DNA from 3 places in the Proteus vulgaris genome. Region 3 is predicted to be linked to each of the others. Evidence: riboswitches for the same ligand, from Rfam matches in the RefSeq annotation. Region 3 holds a riboswitch; each other region holds the start of a gene.

Region 1 (6,173 bases), 440 kb from region 3:
AGTCCAAGTTTTTTTTCTGTTGATGCAAAAGGTGTATTAGAGGATCTGTTCATTTTCAGTCACCTCAACACGAGTGATTTCGGCACTGTGGTATAGCTCATTCCCATGCTCTTTAAAGGCTTGAGACATTTGTTCCATACCTGCCGCATAATCACGTACTTCTTGTGTTATCTTCATTGAACAGAATTTAGGACCACACATTGAGCAAAAGTGAGCCACTTTACCTGATGCTTGAGGAAGGGTTTCATCGTGATATTGGCGTGCGGTTTCAGGATCAAGTGCTAAATTGAATTGATCTTCCCATCTAAACTCAAAGCGGGCTTTCGACATAGCATTATCACGGATTTGAGCGCCGGGATGTCCTTTGGCTAAATCGGCAGCATGAGCCGCAATTTTATAAGTAATAAGCCCTTGTTTTACATCTTCTTTGTTTGGTAAACCTAGATGTTCTTTAGGAGTAACATAACAGAGCATTGCACAACCAAACCAACCAATCATTGCTGCACCAATACCTGATGTGAAGTGATCGTAACCCGGTGCAATGTCCGTAGTGAGAGGACCTAATGTATAAAATGGTGCTTCATGACAATGCTCTAATTCTTCTGTCATATTGCGGCGGATCATCTGCATTGGAACGTGGCCTGGGCCTTCTATCATGACTTGAACGTCATATTCCCATGCAATTTTTGTCAGTTCACCTAGAGTATGTAATTCAGAGAATTGTGCTTCATCATTAGCATCTTGAATTGAACCCGGTCTTAGCCCATCGCCCAGTGAAAGGGAAACATCATAAGCGGTACAAATTTCACAGATTTCACGGAAATGCTCGTAGAGGAAATTCTCTTTATGATGTGATAAACACCATTTCGCCATTATCGAACCGCCACGAGACACAATACCCGTTAGGCGTTTTGCCGTCATTGGCACATAACGCAACAATACGCCTGCATGAATAGTGAAGTAATCAACACCTTGCTCTGCTTGTTCAAGCAAGGTATCTCGGAACATTTCCCAAGTGAGATCTTCAGCAATACCGTTAACTTTCTCGAGTGCTTGATAGATTGGAACTGTACCGATAGGAACAGGGCTATTGCGAATGATCCACTCACGCGTTTCATGAATGTAACGGCCTGTTGAGAGATCCATTACGGTATCTGCTCCCCAACGTGTAGACCAAATCAGTTTTTCAACTTCTTCCTCAATGGAGGAGGTTACAGAGGAGTTTCCGATATTGGCATTCACTTTCACTAAGAAATTTCGCCCAATAATCATTGGCTCTGATTCAGGGTGATTGATATTGGCAGGAATGATAGCTCGACCAGCAGCAACTTCTTGGCGTACAAACTCAGGGGTAATATTGTCAGGGAGATGCGCACCAAAGCTGAATCCTGCATGTTGTTGACGTAATACTTCGCTTCGAATACGTTCACGCCCCATATTTTCACGAATAGCAATAAACTCCATTTCAGGTGTGATAATACCTTTTCGAGCATAATGCAATTGCGTCACGCTTTTACCCTGTAGGGCTTTTTTAGGATTAGGCTTTAACGGGAAGCGTAGATGTTCTAATCCTGCATCAGAAAGACGTTGTTGTGTAAAATCAGAGCTTAAGAGTGAAAGCGCTTCAGTATCATTGCGCTCATCAATCCATGATTGGCGAATTTTTTTTAAGCCAAGATTAACGTCGAGTTGAGAAGCCGGATCGCCATAAGGGCCAGAAGTGTCATATACCGGAACAGGTTCATTATCTTCAAAAACAGGGGAATCTTTTGATCCTCCTACTAGCGTTTTATCAAGTTGGATCTCACGCATAGGGACTTGAATATCAGCACGTGATCCTTCGAGGTAAATGCGGTTTGAATTTGGGAAACTGACACCTTGAATGGTGCTGATAAATTCTTGAGCTGCATCACGCTGCTCTTTTCGTGGGCGCAGTTTGTTGTTTGTTGGTGAAATATCTTTAACGGATATAGTTTGATTTTGGGACATAGCATTTCCTAATAAATATCATGCAGGCTGTAGCCTGTCGGGTGAATATTGAGAAAAATGCTTGTCTGGAGGTCGCAGGGAGTATCGACAGATAGGCGTATAAAAAATATACGGATGAAGCTATCAAAAGGTCGAATCACTCTTGTTCCCTTCGCGGGTATTAACCCGATCAGGTTCCGCGGATCCCGAATTAACGGTCTCAGCCTGTGTTTATAATAGCCTTATAAACACTAGGCACTCCGACAAGAAGAAGTCCAGTATATGAAAGATTTTGAAAACTACAAGTCCAGCATGGGTTATTTATTTAAATTCCAATGTTGCTGTTCCCACGCTTTTTCATCCGAAACTTGAGTTAATTTTTTATCTGCATTAACTGCGATAACACGATCCGCTTGGTAACATAATGGAAGGTCATTAGATGAATCAGTATAGAAACAAACATAAAAACTATTAATGTTATTGGCTTCTTTCCATTGATTTAAACGCTCAACCTTTCCTTCTCGAAAGGTAGGAATACCTTCAATAAATCCAGTGTAATGATTGTCCTTAATTTGCATATCAATACCCATTGAAACATCCACATTGAGTTGTTTTGCAATAGCGTGAACGAGAAAGGACATTGTTGCTGAAATAATCATAACGGGAATATTTTGCTGCCGATATTGTGTAATTATTGATATTCCTTGTGGGTAAAGCAGAGGCTGAATTTTTGTTTCAGTAAAGTCATTAATCCAATGATTTATTTTATCTATATTATGATGCTTAAAATATGCTAGATGTTGAAAAAGATATTGGTTTATATCCAGCTTTTCGGCGTAATAGTCTGCAATCATTTGTTCGTCTAGTTTTAGGAAATGAGGATCAGTGACTATTTTTTTATCCCATAAATAACGTGTCCATAAACGACTAGAATCACCCGCTAAAAGCGTTTCATCTAAATCAAAAATCGCAATTTTATTTTGGGTTTTATCAGTCATATTAGCATTCCTTTATTATAAATAAAATTTATGAAACCCCTTTTGAATGTTAATAAATTATAGAGAATAATCATAATACATTGAGAGGGTCTTACTAAAGAGAGTATCCTTAATTCTATATCATTATTTTGGATAGAATTATCATTATGCATTTATATACGTTAACGGGATCAGAGAAAGGCTGGTGGACAGTCAGCCTCGGTGGGCGAGTGTGGTTACCGAAAGGTGAACTCCCTTTTGGTTTTGCAAAGGATTGGGAGCTAGTTGGTCAACACGCCAAAATTGTTGGTGAATGGCAGGGTGAAACTGTTTGGCTTATTCATGGAAAAATGGATAACGATATGTGTTCGCCAAGGCTTATCGCCTCGCAAGATGAGAATTTATTTAAACTAGTGGGTCGTGGTGTTCAGTTAGCAGAGTTTTATCGTTCTCATCGTTTTTGTGGCTATTGTGGTTCTAAAATGCGCCATAGTGAGAGTGAATGGGCTTGTTTATGCGATAACTGTCATGAACGTTATTACCCACAGATTGCCCCTTGTATTATTGTGGGTATTCGTCATGAAGATAAAATTTTACTCGCACATCATGTTAGGCATAAGCATTCCCCTCTTTATACTGTGCTCGCTGGTTTTGTTGAGGTTGGTGAAACCTTAGAAGAGGCCGTCGCTCGCGAAGTATTTGAAGAAAGTAATATTCGTATTCGTAATATTCGCTACGTATCCTCTCAACCTTGGCCGTTCCCTCATTCTTTAATGATGGGGTTTTTGGCTGATTACGATGGAGGAGAGTTGCGCCATGATCCTTCTGAATTAACCAGTGCGGCTTGGTATCGTTACGATCAACTACCACAGATCCCACCTCCAGATACTATTGCGCGACGCTTAATAGAAGATACGATAGCGAATATTAGACAAGATAAAGAAAAGAACTAAATAAAGGCGTTGTCTGCCAACAGTTATTTTTCCAGCATGTTACAATACATACTATTTTGCGGCCCTATTACTGTTAATGGAGTTAGTCATGAGTGAGTTGAAAAACGACCGCTATTTACGTGCGTTGCTGCGCCAACCTGTTGATGTCACCCCAGTTTGGATGATGCGTCAGGCAGGCAGATATCTTCCTGAGTATAAGGAAACACGGGCACAGGCGGGGGATTTCATCTCATTGTGCAAAAATACAGAATTGGCATGTGAAGTGACATTACAGCCTTTAAGACGCTTTCCTTTAGATGCCGCTATTTTATTTTCTGATATTTTAACTATCCCTGATGCAATGGGGCTAGGCCTTTACTTTGAAACTGGTGAAGGACCTCGTTTTAAGTCCCCAATAAATAGCCTTGCCGATATTCAAAAACTGCCAATTCCTGATCCTGAAGACGAACTTGGCTATGTAATGAATGCAGTACGTGCAATTCGTCATGCATTGCAAGGCAGTGTGCCATTAATCGGTTTTTCGGGAAGCCCTTGGACACTGGCAACCTACATGGTGGAAGGTGGAAGTAGTAAGGCCTTCACAAAAATAAAAAAAATGATGTACGCAGAGCCACAAGCACTACATCTATTACTGGATAAACTCGCAGATAGCGTTATCCTTTATTTGAATGCTCAAATTAAAGCGGGTGCACAATCCATCATGATCTTTGATACATGGGGTGGTGTACTAACAGGACGTGATTACCAACTTTTCTCATTACACTACATGCATAAGATTGTTGATGGTCTTATTCGCGAATACGATGGAAGAAAAGTTCCTGTAACCTTATTTACTAAAGGTGGCGGTCGTTGGCTAGAAGCAATGGCAGCAACAGGTTGTGATGCATTAGGGCTAGATTGGACGATTGATATCGAAGATGCACGTCGTCGAGTAGGGGATAAAGTAGCCTTACAAGGTAATATGGATCCTTCTATGCTGTATGCGCCACCAGCTAGAATAGAGCAAGAAGTCGAAACTATTCTTGCTGGGTTTGGTAAAGGCAACGGTCATGTCTTTAATCTTGGGCACGGTATTCATCAAGATGTTCCACCAGAGCATGCTGGTGCATTTATTGATGCGGTTCACCGTTTATCGAAGCCTTATCATCAGGATAATGATTAATACCTCACAATTGCGTCAGGAGCAGACAGAAAAAGCTCAACAAGTTATTTTGACAGACCAATTTACAATGCCTACTTATATTGCTGGTGCTGATGTTGGTTTTGAAGATGGTGGCGCAGTCACTCGCGCTGCCATCGTGATAATGCATTACCCTTCTTTTGAAATTCTTGAATACCAAATCGCGCGAATATCTACAACTCTTCCTTACATCCCTGGTTTACTTTCATTTCGAGAGTGCCCAGCATTACTGTCTGCTTGGCAATTAATTAAACAGAAACCTTCTCTTATTTTTGTCGATGGGCAAGGTATCGCTCATCCTAGAAGGCTGGGTGTTGCCAGCCATTTTGGTTTATTAGTAGACACGCCTACTATTGGCGTAGCAAAAAGTCGTTTATGTGGTACTGATCGGGCGGTCAATGAAGATATGGGAAGTCATGAGCCATTGATGGATAAGAATGAGCAAATAGGGTGGATTTATCGCAGTAAGAAAAAATGTAAACCCCTGTATATATCTCCGGGTCATAAAGTGAGTATGGAAGGTGCTTTGCAGTGGGTTGAGTTGTGTATGAAAGGGTATCGATTGCCAGAACCAACGCGTTGGGCTGATGGTATTGCTTCAAATAGGCGATTATTTGAGCAGTTGAATAAGAATAAGCTCTAAATGACCGGGAAATATGTGGATATTTTTAATTTTCAGGTAAACTGCGCCTAAGTTAAGAAAATGAGTAATCACGAATGTTGAAGAACCCAATCCATTTACGTTTAGAAAAGCTAGAGGCTTGGCAACACCTGACGTTTATGGCGTGCCTGTGTGAGCGAATGTATCCAAATTATCAGGTATTTTGTCGTGAAACAGGATTTGCTGATCCAACGCTTTATCGCCGTATTCTCGATCTGGTTTGGGAAACTTTAACGGTGAAAGATGCAAAAGTGAATTTTGATTCTCAATTAGAGAAGTTAGAAGAAGCTATTCCTGATGCATCTCAATTTGATATTTACGGCGTCTATCCAGCGATTGATGCCTGTGTCGCCTTGAGTGAAGTTGTTCACTCTCGTTTAAGCGGTGAATCGCTAAGTCATGCTATTGAAGTCAGCAAATTATCAGTAGGGACG
Region 2 (6,173 bases), 970 kb from region 3:
CGCTGTGGTATTAACAGCCGCATTATCTGTTTATAACAGCGGTGTTTATTCTAATAGTCGTATGCTCTATGGTTTGGCAAAACAAGGTAATGCGCCACATGCACTTTCTCGCATTAATAAACGCGGTGTGCCGGTTGTATCACTACTCTTGTCCGCAATTGCGACTTCATTGGGTATTTTAGTTAACTACTTATTACCTGATCAGGCATTAGAGCTATTAATGGCATTGGTTGTTACTACGTTAGTGCTTAACTGGATTATGATCTGTTTGGCGAATTTAAAATTCAGAGCCGCAAAAAACAAAGAGGGTGTAGAGCCTTTCTTTAAAGCGCTTTGGTATCCTTATGGTAACTATATCTGCCTTGCTTTCTTATGCATGATTTTAGTGATTATCTTATTTATGCCACAAGTGAATATTTCGGTGATTTTAATGCCATTCTGGATTGCATTCTTGTGGGTTGGATTTAAGATTTCCCGTATGAAGAAAACACCAGATAATGCTCAAGCAAGCCAAGATATTTAAAAACTGAGTTGATGGTAAGTTGGTGTGTTGTGGAAATATATATAGTGCGATAAGTCTTAATAGACTCTTTAGCGTAGGACATATTATGTCTTGTCAGGTGATTAGCCAGACACTAATTTATTGCTCACATTTAGGGTTGCGAAAGTAAAGAGTAAAATTCGGGAGTACATCCGTACTCCCGTTTTCTTACAGGTGAAATTATGCAGATAATTAAACAATTAATAAAGAGAGTGTTTGGGCATTACTTGATGTAATGCAAAAAGGTTTTTGTGCTTACTGTGAATGTTCTTTAAAGTGAAAGCATATTGAACATTTTAGAACACGTGACTCTCATACAAATCTTACTTTTATATGGAGTAATCTTTTCGGTTCTTGCGGTGATTCAAGCCAAAAAGGTGGTTGGAATAGGTGTGGAATATATAAAGATAATGGTGCTGGTAGCTATGATGTTGAAAGCTTAATCAAGCCAGATGAAGATAATCCAAATGATTTTTTCTATTTTTAACAACAGGCAAGGTTCGAGCTAAAGATAACCTAAAAGATAAAGATTTAGTTAAAGCAGAAGAATCAATTCGTGTCTTTAATTTAAATGATGACTCAGTTTTGTTTAATAGTCGTAGAAGAAGTATTGAAAGTGAACAAAATGAAATAGATATGATGTATAGCTTATTTGATGAGTTTTCTGAAAAAGAGTGGGAAGAACTACTCACAACAGCATTAGAAAGAGTGAGTCAATTAGAATTTAGTACCGCTTTGACTCATGCTTGGCGCTATAACGGCCAGTATTAAAATAAAGATATACTCAGGATATTATCAAAATATTATTAAGTATATCTTTTGGTATTTTTATAGATCACTGCCAACGTAACCAAGCAAATAACACGTTACCGTTGTTATAAGTACCTGGTACATAGGTTGCTTGTAGTGAAAGATGCCCATAACCGACAGACACTAACGGCAAAGGAAGAGGCATCGGAATATAGTCATATTCATGGCGCGCAGTAATGCTCAGTGTAAATCCTGCCCCCATACGGAACCCGTCTTTATCGCCGGGATACCACATTTTCTCAAAACCATAGCCCATAATGGGCTGCACCCGGTTATTTGAATCCATAAATGCCATTGCATAAAGAGAGTGCCAATCGCCATCACTGTCATAACGATATTTCCCCATGCCAAAGCCCCAAGGCGTTTCGTTATAGCGATTAGTTTTTTCTCTATCGTAAGTAAAACGGTTATGCCAAGTCCATACTGGTAAATAGTAATTATATTGGTCGTTATCCCAAGTTTGATTGACATTACGCTTAAATTTCCCCCAATAACTCTCTTCGTTATTAGATTGAGATACATTATTGGTAGTTTGCTGTTTTTCTCTAGTAATAATCTGATGTGGAGGGGAATTATTTTCAGAAGCGAAAGCAGTTGTTGTTAACGTAAGCGAAAACAACGTGGTTGCTAAAACGCTAGGGTGAAAATAGGTTGAAAACATAATATAACTCCGAGTACGGCATTGCTATGATTCTGGTGATGACAAATAAACGTTACTAATAGTGTTATTTAATCGACAAGTATTTAAGATAAGAGGTATCTGAAACTTTACTTCTTAACTAAAATCTTAAGGGATATGAATCGGTTATAAAGAAAATAAACAAGTTTGTTGTATTTGTGAATGTGTTTATTTAAGACATTCAATATTGTTATCTTTTAATGGTAACGTATTGTTTTTAATTTAAAATTAATTTTTTATTAGATTGAAAATAAGGTGTTGATAAATAAGGGTAAAGAGATCTTATTTAAGATGAGTTATTTCCAATATAAAAAATTGACCAAATATCTATTTTTATGACTTAATTTAAATATTAGTAAAAATTTAATTTTAATAACATTAACTTATAAAAAAGGTATTTATTTTTGACAGGATGATAAAGTAATGAATAAAAAGAGTTAAATAAAAAAAAAGAAAAATTCTGTGTTGGTTTATAAATCGTTTAAGTTGTGTGGGTTTTATTTAGTGTGGTATCAGTTTTTTGGTGCAGATTATCCTAAAGCATAAACATTATTCACGCGTTATCAGGAGATAGATTACTTATTATTGAGATAATTTTTCTTGGCTAATGATAAGTAGCCGATGGGTATGCGTATCGCGATCTTTATCCCAGCAGAAAGCATCCCAGTTATTGTAAAAATCTTCAATACTGTTAATTAAGTGTAATGGTCTATCTTCCTCCGTTCCATCTGAGGCATAAATATAATGGCCTCTGCTAAAAGCCCATAAAATCATATCAATCCAAAAGCCTTTACCATCAGAAGTTTGCTCTTCATCAGTAACGACAATATTATGAATTTTTAAAAGATTACAGAAAAAAGTACGAGGTAATTCTCTTATAGCATCACGATGTTTAGGTATACGGGATCGCCAAACTTTTATTTGAGTACACGTTGTTTTTCCATAAACAATATCTTGTCGAAATCTAAGTTCAACAAGGTAGGCTGTTTCACTTTCTTTATCTGCGGTGATAAGTCTGTATTGATCTTTATGTAATGATTTAACTAAACGGTATCCAATTGGTGTGTCAAAACCTTCTAAATCAATATCTTTTACACCTTGGGTAATAAACTGAAGTGTATGTTCAATATTTTTAGCTGGTAGTTTCAACTTTTCATTAAAGTCTGCATCAGGAATAAGATAAGGCATTGATTGTCCATTATTCTGTTGCGATGGTTCATTTTTCATTTAGCCCCTCCGCATGGTGTAATTGTCCAGAAATGCATTATAAATACCTCATCTAGCAGATAATATATCCAACGTCGTTAAAACGAGTAAAATAAATTATTTTATTCTTCTTATTTAAGAATGACTAAAATATATTCTTTAAATTTATGTTTTCCACAATACAAGCCATCAGCTTAGTATTTATTATATACAACCTGAGCTGATTTATATTACTGAATAACAAGCCTCAAAAATAGAGAGTTAATAAATCGAGATTAGCTATCAAACTAGCATCTTTATCTTGAGCATGCGATACTCCTTATCGCCTGAATTTACAGGCTTTGGCTCGGGGCGCCTTATGGCTGAGATGAACCCGTATAACCTGATCTGGATAATGCCAGCGTAGGGAAGTCAAGGTAACTCTGCTGATTAACAGAGCCCGACTTTTCTGTAACTGGTAAAAGGAGGAGTTAATCAGTGAGATTCAATGCATTGTCTATCGCAGGCACCGATCCTAGTGGTGGTGCCGGTATTCAGGCTGATCTGAAAACATTTTCCGCACTGGGTGTCTATGGTACGACAGTAATGACAGCACTTGTTGCTCAAAATACCTGTGGTGTCCGTCGTGTCTATGATTTATCCCCCGATTTTGTTGCCGCTCAATTAGATGCTGTCTTATCTGATGTTCGAATTGATAGTGCCAAAATTGGTATGCTCTCTAATGCCACGATTATTGATGTGGTTTGTAACAAACTTCAGCAATATGCTATTCCTTTTGTTGTACTTGATACCGTAATGATTGCTAAAAGTGGTGATCCGCTATTGCAGCCTGATGCCGTTAATAAAATGGTTAATCAGCTTTTGCCTTTGGTTGATTTGATCACGCCTAATTTACCCGAAGCAGCAGCACTGCTAGGTTGTGAGGTTGCTAAAGATGAAATAACGATGAAACAACAAGGTTATGCATTACTAAAACAAGGATGCAAAGCGGTGTTGATGAAAGGGGGGCATTTAACTGAAGATGAAAGCCCTGATTGGTTATTTACTCAAGATGGCGAGTGGCGATTTACTTCAAAACGCGTTAATACAAAAAATACCCACGGTACAGGATGTACTCTTTCAGCCGCTTTAGCGGCTATTCGTCCTCAAGTCGCTAATTGGCAAATTTGTGTTGAACAAGCAAAAGCCTATTTACAGCAAGCGCTAGAACATGCCGACAGTTTAGAAGTTGGGCAAGGTTTTGGCCCTGTACACCATTTTCATCGCTGGTGGTAATTTTACTTACACTATTACTTATCTTAAATAGAGCCTTTATGGCTCTATTTCTATTTGATGATCATACTCTTTAGATAATTAACACTGTCCTCAATATAAACAGCCTGTATATTGAGGAACTAAGGTAAGATATATTTTATTTTCAATAAGGGATGATATGAATACAGCCTTTCAAAAACCACGTTGGTTACGTGATTTACTTCGCTTTATTCCATTGAAAAGTCAGTTTGTGTTATTTGGTAATGTACGTGACTTACAAGCCAGTGAAGTTGCGCCTAATATGATAACGCCACTGCCTTTTAACCAGACACTTTATAACAGTTTGTATGAAGTGGGTTACGTTCATATCATCACTTATACGCCGTTAGCTGGATTTCAATGGATAGCTAATCCTACCCAATCTTTGCAAGATGGCGCAATGTTAATGCAACAACTAGGATTAACCGTTACGGGCGATCGCGCATCGGGTAATATTGATAGCTTAAATAGCGTATTAGAAAAATGGCAAACAATAACAGGCCAGCCGATTGCGTTATGTATCGATTTTGCCTCTTGCTTACTTTCTCATCGTGATAATCTGATGCCTGCCGAACATAGCTTGTTTACACAAGCATTAGTCACTTCTCATCAAGCTAAAGCAAGACCTGCAGGTGAACATAATCAGCCTTTCTTTAATACGGTTTTTTGGATCGTAGAAAAAGAAACTGATTTACCAGATTGGTTTACCGTTAATAATCCTCGTATTCGAGCCATTCCTGTTGCAAAGCCTGATAACCAGATCCGTAGAGTTCTAGCACCCAATTTATTGGTATCACTGGCGGGATTTTCATTACTGGCTGAAAATGAAAAAGAGCCACTTTTGAATGATTTTATTGATGAAACAGAAGGGCTACTACTGCTAGATTTAGTGGCAATAGTGCAATTAGCGCGTATTGAAGAAGTGGAAATAACGCGAATTAGTGATGCGGTAAGGCGTTACAAAGTAGGTATTACTGAAGATCCTTGGCAGAAAATCGATAAACAAAAAATTCGCAATGCACCACAAATTATACAGCGTCGTGTTAAGGGGCAACAACATGCCGTCACGCACTTACTCGATATTATTAAACGTGCAATGACGGGAGTAGGTAACAATAAAGGCGGAAGACCACGGGGCGTACTGTTTTTAGCAGGGCCAACAGGTGTGGGTAAAACTGAGTTAGCAAAAACAGTCACTCAACTGCTTTTTGGTGATGAAAGTGCTTATATTCGCTTTGATATGTCTGAATTTAGTGCTGAACATGCAGATCAACGTTTAATTGGCGCACCTCCGGGTTATGTTGGTTATAACTCTGGTGGTGAATTAACTAATGCTATTCGTGAAAAGCCTTTTAGCGTTGTATTATTTGATGAGATAGAAAAAGCCCATCCTCATTTAATGGATAAATTCCTACAGATTATAGATGATGGCGTATTAACGTCAGGGCGTGGTGATCGCGTTTATTTTTCTGAAGCCTTAATTATATTTACCTCTAATCTTGGGATTTATCGCGTTGATAATAATGGCGAGAGAGTGGCAAATGTTCTACCTCATGAACCGTTTGAAAATGTCAGCCGTAAAGTAAAAAGTGAAATAGAACGTCATTTTAAATTGGTTTTAAATCGTCCTGAGTTATTAAACCG
Region 3 (6,173 bases):
TTTTCTTAATGCTCGTAACTCGATCCAACGAAGTCGATTGATACCCTGAATATTAAGCGATTGACATAAAAGTCCATAACGTGAAGCAATATCATTCATTGGATTTTCGAGCACTTTTAAAGCATAAGGAATGGCAATTAATGCGTTGGTTAAAATCACTAATGTATATGGTGATTCAGGGAGTCCGATTGTATTGTTTAATAACAAGAAAAAACCTGTTGCCAATACAATGCCCGGCATTGCCAGAATAATCAACCCACTCATTTCCATAGCTTGCCCCGCTTTTTTAAAGTGACGTAGGCGAAGTTCTCGGCTACTCCATAGCAACATCATTGTTAATACAACACAAACAATACCTGCGCCAATCGCAATAATGAGAGACGTTGTAAAAGCCCGCCAAAGTATGGGTTGTTGTATCACTCGTATTAATTCGCTGTTAAGACCATCTGTTATCACCGCTAAAATAGGGGGGACTAAAAAAAGGATCGCGAGCATAATAATCAGAGTATCGGTTATTTTGCTAAAGAGAGGATCATTGGGATCACGCCAATGCTGTTTTTGGCTATCTCCGACAAAGAGTGTACCTTTGAGTTTTTGGCTGATAAGCACTAAGCCTAAACAGCAAAAGAGCTGGATCAGTGCTAAAAGTGCAGCACGATGTAAATCGTAGTCATAACTTAATGCTTGATAAATTGCTAGCTCAACGGTTGTTGCCGCAGGGCCTCCACCTAACGCCAGTACAGTAGCAAAGCTTGCAAAACAGAGCATAAAAATCAGTGACGCAGTGGGAAGTATTTGTCGCCATAAATAGGGAAATTCCAGAAAGCGAAAACGCTGCCAACCATTCATGCCTAATTGTGAGGCTAACTGGCGTTGTTCTGGCGAGATACTTTCGAGAGCTTGTAACAGCATTCGGGTTGCTAATGGCATATTGAAGAAGACGTGTGCCAATAAAATGCCTTGTAAGCCATAAGGGGTAAATTGGTAATTAATCCCCAGCCATTCACAAATTTGAGCAATCCAACCGACTCTTCCATAAACCGTTAAAATACCAAAAAGTGCCACTAAAACGGGTAGAACAAGGCTCATGGCACATAAACGTAAGAAAAGTGTTCTACCTTTAAATTGGCGTCGATAAAGTGCTTTAGCGAGCCAAATGGCAGGTAATATTGAAAATAAGGCAGATAAAAAGGCTTGCCAGAAAGTAAAGCGCACGACATGCCATAAATAGTCATCAGCAAAAATAGAGGATAATTCGCCACTTGGCGCATTAAACCATAATGCACCAAATGACAATAAAGCCACAATAAGCAGTAAACCCGAGGCACATAGCCCCGGGATAAGCCATCTTCTCATTAGCGACTAACCGCAGATTGCCAATTACGCGTCCATGTTTGGCGCTCTTTAGCGACAACATCTGCATCAAATTGCAATGATTTTTCTGGTTTAGGCATCACCGAATAGACATCTGGTAATGGCATATCTATTACGGGATACATCCAATTGGTGGTAGGAATTGTTTCTTGGAAAGCCGGAGTGAGCATAAATTGCATAAATTGCTGAGCTAATTCAGGTTGTTTACTCGATTTGAGTTTAGCTGCAACCTCGACTTGTAAATAGTGTCCGTCAGAGAAAATAGCCGCTGCATAGTTATCTTTTTTATCCGCTAAAATATGATAACCCGGAGATGAAGTATAACTTAGCACAAAATCACCTTCACCTTTTAAGAATAAGCCATAAGACTCACTCCAACCTTTTGTAACGGTAAGGGTTTTCTCAGATAATTTCTTCCATTGAGAGGCGGTGTTTTCAGGATAAAGTGATTGCATCCATAGCATTAAGCCTAAGCCTGGTGTACTGGTACGAGGATCTTGATACAGTATTTTCCACTTTTCTTGGCTATTTAGTAACTCATCCATGCTTTTGGGTGGGTTAGCAATACGGTTTTTATCATAAATAAACGCAAAGTAACCGTAGTCATAAGGTACAAAGGTGTCGTCAGTCCATTTTTCAGGTAAGGCGAGTTTTGATGTATCGATATTACTTGGTGCAAAAAGCCCAGTTTCTTTGGCCGCATGTATCAGATTGTTATCCAAACCTAAAATAATGTCAGCTTTACTCTTGCCACCTTCCATACGTAAGCGATTTAGCAAAGAAACACCATCAGAAAGGGCAACAAGCTTTAATTCACAATCACACTGTTGTTCAAATGCTTTTTTAATGGCAGGTCCTGGGCCCCAATCTGCGGTAAAAGAATCATAAGTATATACAGTGAGTGTCGGTTTTTGAGTATTAGCTTGCGCTGAGAACGTGCTTATTACACTCAGTGCACCCAGTAGGAAAGTAAAGCGAAGCGATTTAGTTAACACATTTAGTTCCTCAGTAAAAAGTCAGGAAGGATCTGAGGAGTGAGGACTGCAAATTATAAAATATTGCATCATCCTGACTCAAATCCCTACGCCAGTATTAGCTGGATCAGGTTCCACGGGTTTTTCTCAGCCTAAAAAGGCACCCCGTTGAGACTTTCCCATTGTAGATAAATCCACGCGTTGTGCAAAGTCTGTTGATAGAGGTTTACCGTCTGTGAGTAGTATGAAACAATGAGTTATCTTTCAAATTTGGTTATTGAGGTAGTCTAGTGATCGATGATGATGGCTACCGCCCGAATGTAGGGATTGTAATTTGTAATCGGCAAGGGCAAGTGCTTTGGGCTCGTCGCTATGGGCAACATTCATGGCAGTTTCCTCAAGGAGGAATTAACCCTGGAGAATCGCCAGAGCAGGCAATGTACCGAGAGTTGTTCGAAGAAGTTGGGTTAAGTCGCAAGGATGTTAAAATTCTTGCCTCCACACGTAACTGGTTACGTTACAAGTTGCCTAAGCGTTTGGTGCGTTGGGACACAAAACCTGTTTGTATTGGACAAAAACAGCGTTGGTTCCTTTTGCAGTTAACAAGTAATGATAAGGACATTAACGTTCAACAAAGCAAAACGCCAGAATTTGATGGCTGGCGTTGGGTGAGTTATTGGTATCCCGTTCGACAAGTCGTCTCTTTTAAACGCGATGTTTATCGTCGTGTAATGAAAGAGTTCGCACCAGTAGTCATGCCATTGCAAGAACAAATGTCTTTACCTCGTCCATCGTATGGATATCGGCGTAAAAGGTATTAGATAACACTATGCTGACACGTTTGCGAGAAATTGTAGAAAAAGTGGCTATGGCAGCAGGGCTTCCAGAAGCACTTGAACTCTTAGTCAAGGAAACGTGTCAGGCAATGCACACGGATGTGTGTTCTATTTATCTTGCTGATAAGCAACGTAGTTGTTTTTATCTAATGGCCACAAAAGGACTTAAAAAACCCAGAGGACGTGCCGTTAGCCTCTCGTTTGATGAAGGCGTTGTTGGTGAAGTTGGACGCCTTTCTGAGCTTATCAATCTCGCAGATATTCGCGAGCATCCTAGTTTTAAATACCTTCCTCAAGTAAAAGAAGACGATCTGCGTGCTTTCCTTGGTGTACCTATTGTTTATCGTCGTCAACTCCTTGGTGTTTTAGTTGTTCAACAAAAAGAGCGTCGCTTATTTAACGAGAGCGAAGAGTCTTTTATGGTGACGTTAGCAACACAATTAGGCGCAACATTATCGCAAGTACAAACTAAAGGGCTATTTGGGCAATATCGTCAAAGTCGCATTAAAGCATTATCAGTTTCGACCGGAGTGGTAATGGCTTATGGTTGGCAAGAAATTTCCCAGCCAGTTCTTGAAAATGTATTTAAAGCTAGCGCGCTTGATATTAAGGCGGAATTAAATCGACTCACAGTGGCTTTAGAAGATGCCACGGCAGAATGTCGCCGTTTTAGTAAACGTTTTATGGCGAATGCACAAAAAGAGAGTGCCGCCATTTTTGATCTCTACTCGCATCTACTTAATGATCCCCAACTTAAACACAAAATGACAGCGATTATTACTCAGGGATATGTCGCAGAATGGGCTGTAAAAGTGGTTGTTGAGAAAGTTTCGTCACAATTTTCTAGCCTGAAAGATGGCTACATGAGAGAAAGAGCCTCTGATCTAAAAGCATTAGGACGGCGTTTATTATTTCATTTAGATGATGAAGTCAGTTCAACCAATATTTGGCCTGAGCGCTTTATTTTGGTGGCAGATGAATTAAGCGCAAGTTTATTGGCAGAATTACCTGAACAACAACTTGCGGGTGTGATTGTGCGAGATGGTGCAACACACTCTCATTCAGCGATCCTTGTTAGAGCAATGGGAATTCCCGCGATTATGGGCGCGGATATTCAACCTGAACTTTTACATAATCGTATGCTTATTCTTGATGGTTATCGTGGTGAGATTTTTATTGAACCAGAGCCTTTTATTACTCAAGAATATAAACAGATTATTGATGAAGAAAGTGTATTAAGCCAGATTGCAGAAGATCAATTAGAACAGCAAGCTGTTCTCAAAAATGGTGAATCGGTTAGTGTTCAATTGAATGCGGGATTAAATATTAAATACGAGCAACGTATTAGCGTGGGAATAGACGGTGTTGGTTTATATCGGACAGAGATTCCTTTTATGCTACAAAGCGGTTTTCCATCAGAAGATGAACAAAAAAATCGCTATCGTGAAATACTCTCTTTTTTCCCTGATAAACCCGTTGTGTTACGTGCATTAGATGTGGGTGCAGATAAACAACTTCCTTATATGCCCATTAATGAGGAAAATCCTTGCTTGGGTTGGCGAGGAATAAGAATATTACTCGATCAACCTGAAATTTTCCTTATTCAGCTTCGTGCTATGCTAAAAGCAAACCTCGAATTTAAAAATTTGAAAATATTGTTGCCGATGGTGACAAGTATTGATGAAATTGACGAAGCGAGAACATTGCTATTACGTGCATGTGATGAAGTGAGTCGAGAGTTAAAATGTGAATGTGCTCTACCACCGTTAGGTATTATGCTTGAAGTTCCCTCGTTGGTATTTATGTTGTCACAATTAGCTAATCGGGTTGATTTTATCTCTATTGGAACAAACGATTTAACTCAATACTTGCTTGCAGTCGACCGTAATAATACCCATGTTGCATCACTCTATGATAATTTGCATCCTGCATTATTGCGTTCATTGAGTTTGATTGCGACACAATGCCAATATTACCAGTTACCAATCAGTGTTTGTGGCGAAATGGCAGGAACACCTATCGGGGCATTGCTGTTAATAGGGCTTGGTTTTAGGCAGTTAAGCATGAGTGGACGTAGTTTACCTAGGGTAAAATACTTATTACGCCATCTTGATCCTGTGGTGTTACAGCCTTTTATGCAACAAGTGTTGCAAGCTGAAACAGCAACAGAAATCAAAAAATTGTCTTCTGAATTTATGGAAAGGCAGGGATTAGGTGGATTAATTCGCGGAGGTATCTGACATGCCTTTGTATAAGCCTTTTCTGTGTTGGTGATAAAGAGCAAACACAGAAATTATTAATTAAGTGAAGTAGGGAATAATGAGTATAAGCTACCTTAAATTTCCAGAGATTGATCCCGTTATGTTTTCTATCGGGCCTGTGTCATTACACTGGTACGGTATGATGTATTTAGTTGGATTTGTCTTTGCCTTATGGCTTGCAAATCGACGAGCCGCAAAACCGAATAGTGGTTGGAATAAAAATGAAGTTGAAACATTACTTTATGTCGGTTTTGTTGGTGTGTTTATCGGTGGTCGCTTAGGTTATGTTTTATTCTATAATCTGCCAGTCTTTTTAAATGATCCTCTTTACCTCTTTAAAGTTTGGGATGGCGGTATGTCGTTCCATGGTGGTTTAATTGGGGTAATTTGTGCCATGATTTGGTTCGCAAAACGTACTAAACGTGGATTTTTTCAAGTGGCTGATTTTGTCGCGCCTTTAATCCCGTTTGGTTTAGGATTAGGTCGTATTGGTAACTTTATTAATGGTGAGTTATGGGGTCGCGTCACATTAGATACACCTTGGGCCTTCTTATTTCCAAACTCTCGTTCTGAAGATCTTCAGCTTGTTGCTCAAGATCCATCAACGCTGCTACCTATTATTCAAGAATATGGGGTTTTACCTCGACACCCTTCACAACTTTATGAAATGTTGTTAGAAGGGGTAGTGTTATTTATTATTCTTAATATTTTTGTGCGTAAAAATCGTC

What was found. A riboswitch is a leader RNA that binds a small molecule or an ion and turns the genes downstream of it on or off. The one in region 3 is predicted to bind thiamine pyrophosphate.
Region 1: another riboswitch for thiamine pyrophosphate. It lies ahead of thiC (phosphomethylpyrimidine synthase ThiC); the one in region 3 lies ahead of thiB (thiamine ABC transporter substrate binding subunit).
Region 2: another riboswitch for thiamine pyrophosphate. It lies ahead of thiD (bifunctional hydroxymethylpyrimidine kinase/phosphomethylpyrimidine kinase); the one in region 3 lies ahead of thiB (thiamine ABC transporter substrate binding subunit).

The regions. Positions count from the first base shown of each region.
Region 1 is NZ_CP090064.1:3,992,661-3,998,833, reverse strand. It holds gene thiE (thiamine phosphate synthase) at 1-53, opposite strand, end outside; gene thiC (phosphomethylpyrimidine synthase ThiC) at 37-1,989, opposite strand; TPP riboswitch at 2,119-2,241, opposite strand; gene LW139_RS18920 (HAD family hydrolase) at 2,286-2,966, opposite strand; gene nudC (NAD(+) diphosphatase) at 3,113-3,898, shown strand; gene hemE (uroporphyrinogen decarboxylase) at 3,987-5,060, shown strand; gene nfi (deoxyribonuclease V) at 5,053-5,721, shown strand; gene LW139_RS18900 (YjaG family protein) at 5,796-6,173, shown strand, end outside.
Region 2 is NZ_CP090064.1:2,581,972-2,588,144, reverse strand. It holds gene LW139_RS12515 (amino acid permease) at 1-523, shown strand, start outside; gene LW139_RS20755 (retron system putative HNH endonuclease) at 828-1,028, shown strand; gene LW139_RS12510 (hypothetical protein) at 1,127-1,312, shown strand; gene pagP (lipid IV(A) palmitoyltransferase PagP) at 1,377-2,012, opposite strand; gene LW139_RS12500 (hypothetical protein) at 2,613-3,257, opposite strand; TPP riboswitch at 3,574-3,662, shown strand; gene thiD (bifunctional hydroxymethylpyrimidine kinase/phosphomethylpyrimidine kinase) at 3,714-4,511, shown strand; gene LW139_RS12490 (AAA family ATPase) at 4,669-6,173, shown strand, end outside.
Region 3 is NZ_CP090064.1:3,549,004-3,555,176, reverse strand. It holds gene thiP (thiamine/thiamine pyrophosphate ABC transporter permease ThiP) at 1-1,356, opposite strand, end outside; gene thiB (thiamine ABC transporter substrate binding subunit) at 1,356-2,369, opposite strand; TPP riboswitch at 2,435-2,526, opposite strand; gene rppH (RNA pyrophosphohydrolase) at 2,639-3,169, shown strand; gene ptsP (phosphoenolpyruvate--protein phosphotransferase) at 3,178-5,424, shown strand; gene lgt (prolipoprotein diacylglyceryl transferase) at 5,504-6,173, shown strand, end outside.